Regions from separate parts of the Streptomyces sp. NPDC048002 genome, predicted to be linked through region 2. Evidence: riboswitches for the same ligand, from Rfam matches in the RefSeq annotation. Region 2 holds a riboswitch; each other region holds the start of a gene.
What was found. Region 2 has a riboswitch for thiamine pyrophosphate ahead of AB0E07_RS21625 (thiamine ABC transporter substrate-binding protein). Riboswitches for the same ligand answer to the same signal wherever they lie in the genome.
Positions count from the first base shown of each region.

Region 1: it holds a riboswitch for thiamine pyrophosphate, as region 2 does, so the genes downstream of both, thiO (glycine oxidase ThiO) here and AB0E07_RS21625 (thiamine ABC transporter substrate-binding protein) in region 2, are expected to answer to the same signal.
Region 3: it holds a riboswitch for thiamine pyrophosphate, as region 2 does, so the genes downstream of both, thiC (phosphomethylpyrimidine synthase ThiC) here and AB0E07_RS21625 (thiamine ABC transporter substrate-binding protein) in region 2, are expected to answer to the same signal.

Region 1 covers NZ_JBEZNL010000001.1:162,629-166,534, reverse strand. The annotation lists gene pknB (Stk1 family PASTA domain-containing Ser/Thr kinase) at 1-432, opposite strand, end outside; gene AB0E07_RS00750 (thiazole synthase) at 529-1,323, opposite strand; gene thiS (sulfur carrier protein ThiS) at 1,327-1,527, opposite strand; gene thiO (glycine oxidase ThiO) at 1,524-2,681, opposite strand; TPP riboswitch at 2,679-2,790, opposite strand; gene AB0E07_RS00735 (hypothetical protein) at 2,843-3,193, shown strand; gene AB0E07_RS00730 (FAD-dependent oxidoreductase) at 3,244-3,906, shown strand, end outside.
Region 2 covers NZ_JBEZNL010000017.1:74,949-78,854, forward strand. The annotation lists gene AB0E07_RS21620 (iron ABC transporter permease) at 1-1,003, opposite strand, end outside; gene AB0E07_RS21625 (thiamine ABC transporter substrate-binding protein) at 979-2,073, opposite strand; TPP riboswitch at 2,144-2,249, opposite strand; gene rlmN (23S rRNA (adenine(2503)-C(2))-methyltransferase RlmN) at 2,274-3,380, opposite strand; gene AB0E07_RS21635 (GtrA family protein) at 3,627-3,906, shown strand, end outside.
Region 3 covers NZ_JBEZNL010000008.1:187,805-191,710, reverse strand. The annotation lists gene AB0E07_RS14050 (IclR family transcriptional regulator C-terminal domain-containing protein) at 1-647, shown strand, start outside; gene AB0E07_RS14045 (SsgA family sporulation/cell division regulator) at 748-1,185, shown strand; gene AB0E07_RS14040 (YibE/F family protein) at 1,349-2,758, opposite strand; TPP riboswitch at 2,830-3,016, shown strand; gene thiC (phosphomethylpyrimidine synthase ThiC) at 3,009-3,906, shown strand, end outside.

The DNA.
Region 1 (3,906 bases), on a different contig from region 2:
CGGCTTCATGTCCCGGTGCACGAACCCGGCCCGGTGCGCGGCGCCGAGCGCGGCGAGCACCGGTTCCAGGATGTCCAGGGCGGCCCGCGGCTGGAGCGCCCCGCGCTCGCGCAGCACGTCCCGCAGGGTGCAGCCGGCGATGTACTCCATCGCGAGATACACGTACGACCCGTCGGTGCCCTGGTCGAAGACCTGCACCACGTTCGGGTGGGCGAGGCGCGCGACGGACTTGGCCTCCCGGATGAACCGGTCGACGAACGTGGCGTCGGCCGCGAGTCCGGGGTGCATCACCTTCAGCGCGAGCACCCGGTCGAGCCGGGTGTCCACGGCGCGGTAGACCGTGGCCATCCCACCGACGGCGATCCGCGCCTCTACGCGGTAGCGGCCGTCGAGCACATGCCCGACCAGCGGGTCCTGAAGGGTCGTATCCACGCAGGCGAGTCTACGAGCCGGGACCGACAGGCCCGCCGCTCGGACCGGAACAGGGGCGGTACTGAAGCCGTCCTGTGACGCAACGCACGCCGTCGGTCAGAACGCGGGACGCTCCGGGTCCAGCACAGCCGTCCCGGCCACCGGGGAGGACGCCTCGGCGAAATGGCGGCGCGGGATGCGTCCCGCCCGGTACGCCAGCCGGCCCGCCTCCACCGCGTGCCGCATCGCGTCCGCCATCAGCACCGGCTGCTTCGCGCGCGTGACGGCCGAGGCGAGCATCACACCCGCGCACCCCAGCTCCATCGCGAGCGCCGCGTCCGAGGCCGTGCCGGCCCCCGCGTCCAGGATCACCGGCACGCGCGCGTGCTCCACGATCAGCTGGAAGTTGTGCGGGTTGCGGATGCCGAGCCCGGAACCGATCGGCGAGCCCAGCGGCATGATCGCCGCGCAGCCCACGTCCTCCAGCCTCCGCGCCAGCACCGGGTCGTCGTTGGTGTACGGGAGCACGGTGAAACCGTCGTCCACCAGGGTCTCCGCCGCGTCCAGCAGCTCGATCGGGTCCGGCAGCAGGGTCCGCTCGTCGGCGATGACCTCCAGCTTGACCAGGGAGGTGCCGAGCGCCTCGCGGGCCAGGCGGGCGGTGAGCACGGCCTCGCCGGCGGTGAAGCAGCCCGCCGTGTTCGGCAGGACGCGGATGCCGAGGCGCTCCAGCACCGACAGCACCGAGCCGTGCACCGAGGCGTCCACGCGGCGCATCGCGACCGTCGTCAGTTCGGTGCCGGACGCCGTCAGGGCCCGCTCCAGCACGTCCAGGCTCGGCGCTCCGCCGGTGCCCATGATCAGCCGGGACGAGAAGGCCGTACCGCCGAGGAGGAAGGGATCGTCGGCCATGGGTCAGCCTCCTTGGACGGCGGTGAGGACCTCGACGCGGTCCCCCTCGCTGAGGGACGTCGCGGGCCACTCGGCGCGCGGGACGACGGTCTCGTTGAGCGCGGCGGCCACCCCGGTGGGCGCCGCGGTGAGGGAGCGCACCAGCGTGTCGAGGGCCGTGCCCGGCTCGATCCGCCGCCGCTCCCCGTTGACGGAGATGTTCATACGGGCTGCTCCTGGAGTGCGAACCGGTTCGGGCTGAACGGACGGGCCTCGTCGGTGAGTTCACCGGTGGTCAGGGCGTGCGCGAGTGCGTCGCCGGTGACCGGGGTGAGCAGGACGCCGTTGCGGTAGTGCCCGGTGGCCAGGTGCAGGCCGTCCAGCGCCGTCGGGCCGAGCAGCGGCGCGTTGTCGGGGGTCCCGGGGCGCAGGCCCGCGCGGGTCTCCGTCAGGGGCAGCTCGGTGATGCCCGGCATCAGTTCGTGCGCGTCGCGCAGCAGCTCGTACACGCCGCCCGCGGTCACCGTGGTGTCCCAGCCGAGCTCCTCGCTGGTCGCGCCGACGACCAGTTCGCCGTTCTCGCGGGGCACCAGGTAGACCTGGCTGCCGCGCACCACCGCGCGCACGGTCCGGCTCAGGAACGGCGGGTTCCGCCGGGGCACGGTCAGCCGCAGCACCTGCCCCTTCACGGGCCGCACCGGGGGCATGACCTCCGGGGGGACGCCCGCCAGGCGCCCGCTGAGGCTGCCGGCGGCGAGGACCACCTGCCCCGCGGGAAGCGCCGTCCCGTCCTCGGTCGCGCAGCCCGCGGCCCGGCCGCCCGTGACGGTCAGAGCGGCCGCCCACGCCCGGTGGAAGACCACGCCCGCCCGTTCGCAGGCGGTCACCAGCGCCCGGGCGAGCCGGCGCGGGTCGATCTGGTGGTCGCCGTCCACCCGGAGCCCGCCGCGCACGCCCGGCGCGAGCATCGGCTCCAGACGCCGGCAGTCCCGTCCGGACAGCCACTCGGAGTCGAGCCCCGACTCGGTCTGCAGGGCGTGCAGTTCGCGCAGGTGCGCGCGGTCGTCGGCGTCCAGCGCGACGGCGAGCGTGCCGCACTGCCGGTAGCCGAGGTCCTGGCCGGTGAGGTCGGTCAGTTCGGCGGCGAACTCCGGGTAGCGGCGCGCGGAGGCGAGGTTCAGGCCCAGCAGGGTCTGCTCGCCGTAGTGCAGTTCGGTGACGGCGGCCAGCATGCCGGCCGCCACCCGGGCGGCGCCGCCGCCCGGCTCGGGGTCCACCACGGCCGTGGTGAACCCGCGTTGCGCGGCCCGCCACGCCGTGACCAGGCCGATGATTCCGCCCCCCAGGACGAGGACGTCTGTCGAACGCGTGGGCGACATGGGTGTCCAGCCCCTCCCTTCGCCGGCATGACCCGGATCAGGTTCGTACGGTCGGAGGCCGCCAGCCTCCCTCTCAGCCCGGTGCGTCCGGGCTCCCGCGTGTGCTTTACGTTGGCCACCCTAACCGCTGGTTCCGGTCCTCTGTAAGGGAGCCTCCCGCCATGTCCCGCTCGCTCGACGGCCTCGTCCTCGCCCCCGTCGCCGACCAGGCTCCGGGCCAGGTGGGCACCCGGACCCGGTTCGCCTACCACGAGAAGGGCGGCGAGATCTGGGCCGAGTACGCGGGTGGGGATGTCGTACGCGGGCATCTGGTGGGTACCCGGGAGGGTGACCGGCTGGACTTCCGGTACGTGCAGCTCAAGCGGGACGGCACGACGTCGTCGGGGCACTGCGTGTCGACGGTGGTGGAGCTGCCCGACGGGCGGGTGCGGCTGGAGGAGACCTGGGAGTGGGAGTCCCAGCCGGGGAGCGGGACCAGCGTTGTGGAGCAGGTCACGCGGCACGACGGCTGACTGACAAATTGTCAGTTGTCTATGGTGATCAGGTGAGCGAGCAGACGACGATGTCGCAGCGACGGGTGGTGGTGGTCGGCGCCGGCATGGCCGGGGTGCAGACCGCGGTCGCCCTGCGAGAGCAGGGTTTCACGGGCACGGTGACGCTGATCGGCGCCGAGCCGCACCAGCCCTACGACCGGCCGCCCCTGTCCAAGGCCGTGCTGCTCGGCAAGGCCGAGGGCTCCGCCTTCGACGTGGACTTCGAGGCCCTGGGCATCGAACTGCTCCTGGGCCGCGAGGTGCTGGGCCTGCGCCCGGCCGACCACGAGATCGACACCGAGCAGGGGCCGGTCGCCTACGACGTCCTGGTCGTCGCCACCGGTGCCGAACCGATTCGCCTGCCCGGGGCCGACGGTGTCCCGGGCGTGCATCTGCTGCGCACCCTGGACGACGCCGAGCGGCTGCGGCCGGTCCTCGCCCGGCAGCACGACATCGTGGTCGTCGGCGCGGGCTGGATCGGCGCCGAGTTCGCCACCGCCGCACGCGAGGCCGGCTGCTCGGTCACCGTCGTGGAGGCCGCGGACCGGCCGCTCGCGGGCGCCCTGCCCGCCGAGGTCGCCGCGCCCATGACCGCCTGGTACGCCGACAGCGGAGCCGAGCTGCGCACCGGTGCGCGGGTGGCGCACGTCGAGCCCGGCGAGGTCGTCCTCGACGACGGCACCCGGCTGCCC
Region 2 (3,906 bases):
GCGAGGCGAGCGCCCGGTAGTAGGCGAAGTCCGGTGCGTCCAGGGAGCGCTGCACCAGCACGCCGAGCGGCAGCAGGATCAGGACGGCGACGGTGGCGAGGACACCGGCGAGCAGCGCCCACTGCGCGGCCCCGCGCGGGCGGCGCGCGGTCAGCGAGGCGTCCACCAGGCGCAGGGCGCTCTCCCGCCGCCGTACGGTCCAGGCGTGCAGGGCGAGGATCGCGCCGACGGCCGCGAACTGCACGGCGGTGAGGACGGCGGCCGTGGACAGATCGAAGATCTCGGATGTCTGGCGGTAGATCTCCACTTCGAGGGTGGAGAAGGTGGGTCCGCCGAGGATCTGCACGACGCCGAACGAGGTGAAGGTGAACAGGAAGACCATCAGGGTGGCGGCGGCCACCGCCGGTCCCAGGGCCGGCAGCGTGATCCGCCGCCATGCGGTGAGGCGGGACGCCCCGAGCACGCGGGCCGCCTCCTCCTGCCGCGGATCGAGCTGCGCCCAGAGCCCGCCGACGGTGCGCACGACGACCGCGTAGTTGAAGAAGACGTGCGCCAGCAGGATGGCCCACACGGTGGTGTCCAGCCGTACGCCCCACAGCCCGTCGAGCAGGCCGCCGCGCCCGACCAGGGCCAGGAAGGCGGTCCCGACGACGACGGTGGGCAGCACGAACGGCACGGTCACCACGGCCCGCAGGACCTGCTTGCCGGGGAAGTCCAGGCGTGCGAAGACGTACGCGCCGGGCAGCGCGACCAGCAGGGTCAGCGCGGTGGAGGCGAGCGCCTGCCAGGTGGTGAACCACAGCACGTGCCGGATGTCCGGCTGGGCCACGACCTCCCAGAGCCGGTCGAAGTGCCAGACCCCGTCGGCGTGCAGACCGCGCGCGACGATCGCGGCGACGGGGTAGGCGAAGAAGACGCCGAAGAACCCGACGGGCAGGACCAGCAGGCCCAGCCGCGCCGCGCGCCCGGTCCGGCCGGTTACTTCAGTACGAGCGAGGTCCACGACTTGACCCACTCGTCGCGGTGTTCGGCGATCTGCTCCGGCGCCATGGTCCGCGGGTCCTTGGCCGCGGGCCCGAACTCGGTGAACTCCGCGGGCACGGACGCCGCCTCGACCACCGGGTAGACGAACATGTTCAGCGGCATGTCCTCCTGGAACCTCTTGCTGATCAGGAAGTCGATCAGGGCCTTGCCGCCCTCGCTGTTCTTCGCGTTGCTCAGCAGGCCCGCGAACTCGATCTGCCGGAAGCAGGTGCCCTCGGCGACCCCGGTGGGGGCGGTCTCCGGCTTCGGGTCGCCGTAGATCACCTCGGCGGGCGGGGAGGAGGCGTAGGAGACGACGAGCGGCCGGTCGGCCTTGGCCGCCTTGCCTCCGGCCGAGCCGGAGAACTCCTCGTTGTAGGCCTGCTCCCAGCCGTCGACGACCTTCACACCGTTGGCCTTGAGCTTCTTCCAGTAGTCCTGCCAGCCGTCGTCGCCGTACTCGGCGGCGGTGCCGAGCAGGAAGCCGAGGCCGGGCGAGGAGGTGGAGGCGTTCTCGGTGACCAGGAGGTCCTTGTAGGCGGGCTCGACCAGGTCGTCCAGGGACGACGGCGGCTCAAGACCCTTCTCCTCGAAGTACGCCTTGTCGTAGTTGACGCAGATGTCGCCGTGGTCGACGGGCGTGACCCGGTGCTTCTCCGCGTCGAGCTGGAAGGTGGCGTCGATCTGCTCCAGCCCCTTCGCCTCGTAGGACTGGAACAGCCCGTTGTCGAGGGCACGGGAGAGCAGGGTGTTGTCGACACCGAAGAAGACGTCGCCCTGCGGGTTGTCCTTGGTCAGGATCGCCTTGTTGACGGCCTGCCCGGCGTCGCCGTCCTCCAGGACCTTGACCTGGTACCCGGAGCTCTTCTCGAACGCGGCGAGGACGTCCTTGGAGACGGCCCACGAGTTGTGGCTGACGAGGGTGACGGTCTTGCCGCCGGAACCGGAACCGGACGACGCGCCGTCGTCGGAGGACCCGCACGCGGAGAGCGTGACGAGCCCGAGACCGGCGGCCATGACGGTGGCCGTGGCCTTCTTGGTGATGCTCACTGATTCCTCCTGGAGTGGACCAGGAAGAGACGCGGCCCTGCCCGGACAAGCCCCGGGCAGGGCGCAACAGCTCGAGTGACGACCGATCTCCCTACCCAGAATGACCTGGGCCAGGTTCAGAGGGTCTGCGGCCCGTGCCGCACTCTCAGCGCTGTGGCGCTCCCCTGTCGGAATATGAAGATGTCCGTACGACGATCAGACTACCGCTCGGTGGCCGCGAGCTGACCACACGCCCCGTCGATCTCCTGACCTCGGGTGTCCCGGACGGTCACCGGCACCCCGTGGGCCGCGATGGCCTCCACGAACGCCTTCTCGTCCTCGGGCCGCGAGGCGGTCCACTTGGACCCGGGGGTCGGGTTCAGCGGAATGAGATTGACGTGCACGGGCTTGCCCTTGAGGAGCCGCCCGAGGCGGTCACCGCGCCACGCCTGGTCGTTGATGTCCCGGATGAGCGCGTACTCGATGGAGAGCCGGCGCCCGGACTTCGCGGAGTACTCGAAGCCCGCGTCGAGGACCTCGCGCACCTTCCACCGCGTGTTCACGGGGACGAGGGTGTCGCGCAGCTCGTCGTCGGGGGCGTGCAGCGAGATGGCCAGCCGGCACTTGAAGCCCTCGTCGGAGAACCGGTGGATGGCCGGCACCAGACCCACCGTGGAGACGGTGATCCCGCGCTGCGACAGCCCCAGCCCGTCGGGCTCGGGGTCGGTGAGCCGCCGGATGGAGCCCACGACCCGGTTGTAGTTGGCGAGCGGCTCGCCCATCCCCATGAAGACGATGTTGGACAGCCGCGCGGGCCCGCCGGGCACCTCGCCGTCCCGCAGCGCCCGCATCCCGTCCACGATCTGGTGCACGATCTCGGCGGTCGACAGGTTCCGGTCCAGCCCCGCCTGCCCGGTCGCGCAGAACGGGCAGTTCATCCCGCACCCGGCCTGCGAACTGATGCACATGGTCACCCGGTCCGGGTAGCGCATCAGCACGGACTCGACGAGCGTGCCGTCGAACAGCCGCCACAGGGTCTTGCGGGTGGTCCCCTGGTCGGTCGCCAGATGCCGCACGACCGTCATCAGCTCGGGGAACAGCTCCTCGCGCAGCTTGGCCCGGGATCCCGCGGGGATGTCCGTCCACTGCTCGGGGTCGTGCGTGTACCGCGCGAAGTAGTGCTGCGAGAGCTGCTTGGCACGGAACGGCTTCTCCCCGGCCGCCGCGACGACGTCCTTCCGCTCGGCGGGCGAGAGATCAGCGAGATGCCGCGGCGGCTTCTTGGCTCCGCGGGGGGCTACGAATGTGAGTTCTCCGGGCTTAGGCATGGCCATACCAGTGTCGCAGATCGATACCGGTGTCCGGCCCCTCAGCACCGGCACCACCCCAACCCCCTCCGACCTGCACAGACACACCACACAGTGGGCCATGGCACCACACGAACGCCCGCGCACGCCAAAAGCGACTCCACGCGGCGCCACACGTGCGCCATCATGGCACCACTACGGCGCACCCTGGTCCCCTCGGGACAGGCGGCGCCTCGGGGAGCGGGATGCGAAGGGGTGGGGCGGGTCATGGAGACAGCGACAGTGGAGAGCCGGACGCAGGGGGCACCCGGCGCCTTCGCCGCCTTCGCGCGCTTCGTGGTCTGCGGCGGCGGCACCGGGATCGCCGCGAGCTTCGCCGTGGCGGGGCTGGCCGCCTGGCTCCCCTGGGCCCTGGCCAACGCCCTGGTCACCGTGGTGTCCACGCTTCTCGCCACCGAGCTGCACGCACGCTTCACCTTCGGCGCGGGCGGCCGGGCGACCTGGCGGCAGCACACCCAGTCGGCGGGGTCCGCGGCGGCCGCGTACG
Region 3 (3,906 bases), on a different contig from region 2:
ACGGGCTGGCCCTGCCGACCGCGTACCACCTGCTGCGCACCCTGGTCCACGAGGGCTATCTCCGGCGCGACAAAGGGCGCTTCTTCCTCGGGGAGGCGGCGGAGCGGCTGAGCAGCAGCGGGGCACAGGAGAAACGTCGCGGCACGGTCGCCGACACGCTCGCCCACTGGCGGGACGCCCTCGGCGTGCCCGTCTACTACGCGATGTACCGAGACGGAGAGATCGAGGTCATGTGCGTCTCCGACACCCCGGCCAATCCGGCGGTCGAGGAGTGGGCCGATTTCCGTGCGACCGGGCACGCGCACGCCATCGGCCAGTGTCTGCTGGCCCAGGTGGACGAGGCCACGCGCCGCGACCATCTGCGCCGCCATCCTGTGTGGCCCCTCACCCCGTACACCGTCTGCAACGACCACGCGCTGCTGCGGCGGCTGGACCGAATGCAGCGCATGGAGGTGGTGATCGAGCGTCAGGAGTACGCGCTCGGCACGGTCTGCGCCGCCATTCCGATCACTTTGGGTAACACCGCGGCGACCCTGGCCATCTCCCTTCCGGCGCATCAGGCCGACCGTTTGATGGCCGCGGCTCAGCAATTGCAGGGCGAAATCGGGCAGCACCTGGGATCACTGGCGATCTCTATCAGTATCTGAAAACTCACTCCTTGTGATCTGTCGCGCACTTTAAGCAAGATTCCATCAACGTCAGGGGGATCTTTCCTGGCCAATTCGACCGCAGACGACGGGGTAGATGATGGGTGAGTCCGTGCAGGCAGAGGTCATGATGAACTTTCTCGTCTCCGAGGAGCTCTCCTTCCGGATCCCGGTGGAGTTGCGGTACGAGACCTCTGATCCCTATGCGGTGCGGCTGACCTTCCATCTGCCCGGGGACGCCCCGGTCACCTGGGCGTTCGGGCGTGAGCTGCTGATCGACGGGGTCGGCCGGCCGTGCGGCGAGGGCGATGTCCGGGTCGCGCCCGCCGACCCCGAGTCGCTCGGGGACGTTCTGATCCGGCTTCAGGTCGGCGGCGACCACGCGTTGTTCCGGTCCTCCTCGGCGCCGCTCGTGGCCTTCCTCGACCGCACCGACAAGCTCGTTCCGCTGGGCCAGGAGGGAGCGCTGTCCGACTTCGACGCCAGCCTCGACGAGGCCCTGGACCGCATCCTGGCGGAGGAGCAGAGCGCGGGCTGAACGGTGCGGCAGGGCGCGTGGCGGTCGCCGTAACGCTTCAGCAGGGCCCAGCGGGTTGTGCAGTAACGCTTCTTCCGGGATCGACGGTTCTTCCCGGATCGATGCCCCCCGGCCCGGGAAAGAGGGACGAGCCCCGCCCGCACGGGGCTCAGCGCTCCCGCCGTCACCGCTTCCGGCGCCGCCCCCGCCCGCCGCGCGCCGGAGCCGGCGGGCCGCCCGCCGCCGCGAGCTGCCGCTCGGGGCGGTCCGCCGAGACCACCAGTGCGGCAAGAGCCGTGGTGAGCGGCACCGAGGCGACCAGACCGATCGAGCCGACCAGCGTGCGCACGATCTCCTCCGCCACCAGCTCGCTGTTGGCGACCGTGCCCACACTGCTCTCCGCGATCGTGAAGAGCAGCAGCAAGGGCAGCGCGGCGCCGGCGTAGGCGAGGACCAGGGTGTTGACCACCGACGCGATGTGGTCGCGGCCGATCCGGATGGCGGCCCGGTACAGCTCGCGCCGGCCCATGGCGGGGCTCGCCGCGTGGAGTTCCCAGACGGCCGAGGTCTGCGTGACCGTCACATCGTCCAGGACACCGAGCGAACCGATGATGATGCCGGCGAGCAGCAGGCCGCTCATGTCGATCTCGGGGTACAGCCCGTGGATCAGACCGGTGTTGTCGTCCGTGTTGCCGGTCAGCGCGGCCCAGTCGATGAAGACAGAGCCCAGAATGCCGATCAGCAGCAGGGACATCAGCGTGCCGAGTACCGCCACGGATGTTCGCGCCGACAGGCCATGGCACATGTAGAGCGCGATCAGCATGATGGCGCTGGATCCGACCACCGCCACGATCAGGGGATTCGATCCCTGGAGGATGGCGGGCAGGATGAACAGGGTCAGCACCAGGAAGCTGATGGCGAGCGCGATCAGCGCCATCACGCCGCGCATCCGGCCCACCAGCACGACCACGAGCGCGAAGATGCCGGCGAGCACGGCCATGGGGACCCGGCGGTTGACGTCGGTGACCGCGTACTGGAGGTCCTTGGGCGCCGAGGGCTCGTAGGCGACGATGACCTTCTCACCCTCGTGCAGCTGCCGGGACTGGTCGGGCTGCACGATCTCCGTGAAGGTGCGGCCCTTGTCCTTGCCGGTGTCGACCCGGACCGTCGCCTTCTTGCAGGTCTCGGCGTCGGCCTGCTGCTGTGCGGTGGACCCCTCGGCGGTGGAGGTGTCGCCGGTCGGGGGCACGCCCGAGGCGTTCACCGACTCGCAGCTGACGCTCTCGACCTTGGTGACGGTGGCTTCCTGGGTCTGCCGGTCGAAGCCCACGCCGGTGCGTTCGTGCGGAGGCGCGCCGCCGGGCCACAGCACCACGAGCCCGACCACCACCGCCGTGGCGAACGGGATCAGGACGGCCGCGATCACCTTTCGCAGGTGCTTGGAGACCGGAGCCGCGGGGCCATGGGAATGACTGTGGGAATGGCCGTGCCCATGTCCATGGTCGTCACCGCCACTGCCACCGCCGGTGGAGCCGGAACCGGGGCCGCGCGGGGGCTCGGGCGGTGGGAAGGGAGGTTCATGCGTCGAGGTCACCGACCGATCATCGCAAGAACGACAGAGGCCCCCTGTTCAGCGCGCCCGAATTGACGCTAGCGTGGAGTCACCTTTGTACACGCGGGAGCTCGGAGCACCGGGCTGAGAGGGCGCTGACCTCCGTCCCAGCCATGTTTCACGTGGAACATCACCTGTGAGTGACGTTGCACACGGGACATCGGCAGACGGACATCGCTGCGTCGACCGCCGAACCTGTTACCGGGTAATGCCGGCGTAGGGAGTAGGTCTTATGACCATCAAGGACGCACGCACGCCTGCCTCCGCGCAGAACGCGACGAACGGCTCGACCGACGGCTCGGCCGAGGGGTCGTCGCACGGGTCGACGAATGGCTCGTCGAACGGTTCGTCGGGCGGGGAGAACGGGAAGTCCATCGGCTGGCACAAGGGGTACGTCGAGGGCTCGCGCCCCGATCTCCGTGTGCCGGTCCGTCAGGTGCACCTCACCAACGGGCAGTCCGTCACGCTGTACGACACCTCGGGCCCGTACACCGATCCGTTCGTCGACACCGATGTCCGCCGGGGGCTGCCCCCGCTGCGGGAGAACTGGATCATCGCCCGTGGCGACACGGAGGAGTACGCGGGCCGTCCGGTCCGCCCGGAGGACGACGGGATCAAGCACACGGCTCCGCGCGGCGGATTGCGCAACCTGGACGCGGTCTTCCCGGGCCGCCCGCGCCTGCCCCGCAGGGGACGGGACGGCCAGGTGGTCACGCAGCTCGCCTATGCCCGCCGGGGCGAGATCACGCCCGAGATGGAGTACGTGGCCATCCGTGAGAACGTCTCACCCGAGGTGGTCCGTGAGGAGATCGCGGCCGGGCGGGCGGTGCTGCCCGCCAACGTCAACCACCCGGAGATCGAGCCGATGATCATCGGCAAGCGATTCCTGGTGAAGGTCAACGCCAACATCGGCAACTCCGCGGTGACTTCCTCCATCGAGGAGGAGGTGGAGAAGATGACCTGGGCGACCCGCTGGGGTGCCGACACGGTCATGGACCTCTCCACCGGCCGAAACATCCACACCACCCGTGAGTGGGTGCTGCGCAACTCCCCCGTCCCCATCGGCACGGTGCCGCTCTACCAGGCCCTGGAGAAGGTCGACGGCAAGGCCGAGGAACTGACCTGGGAGA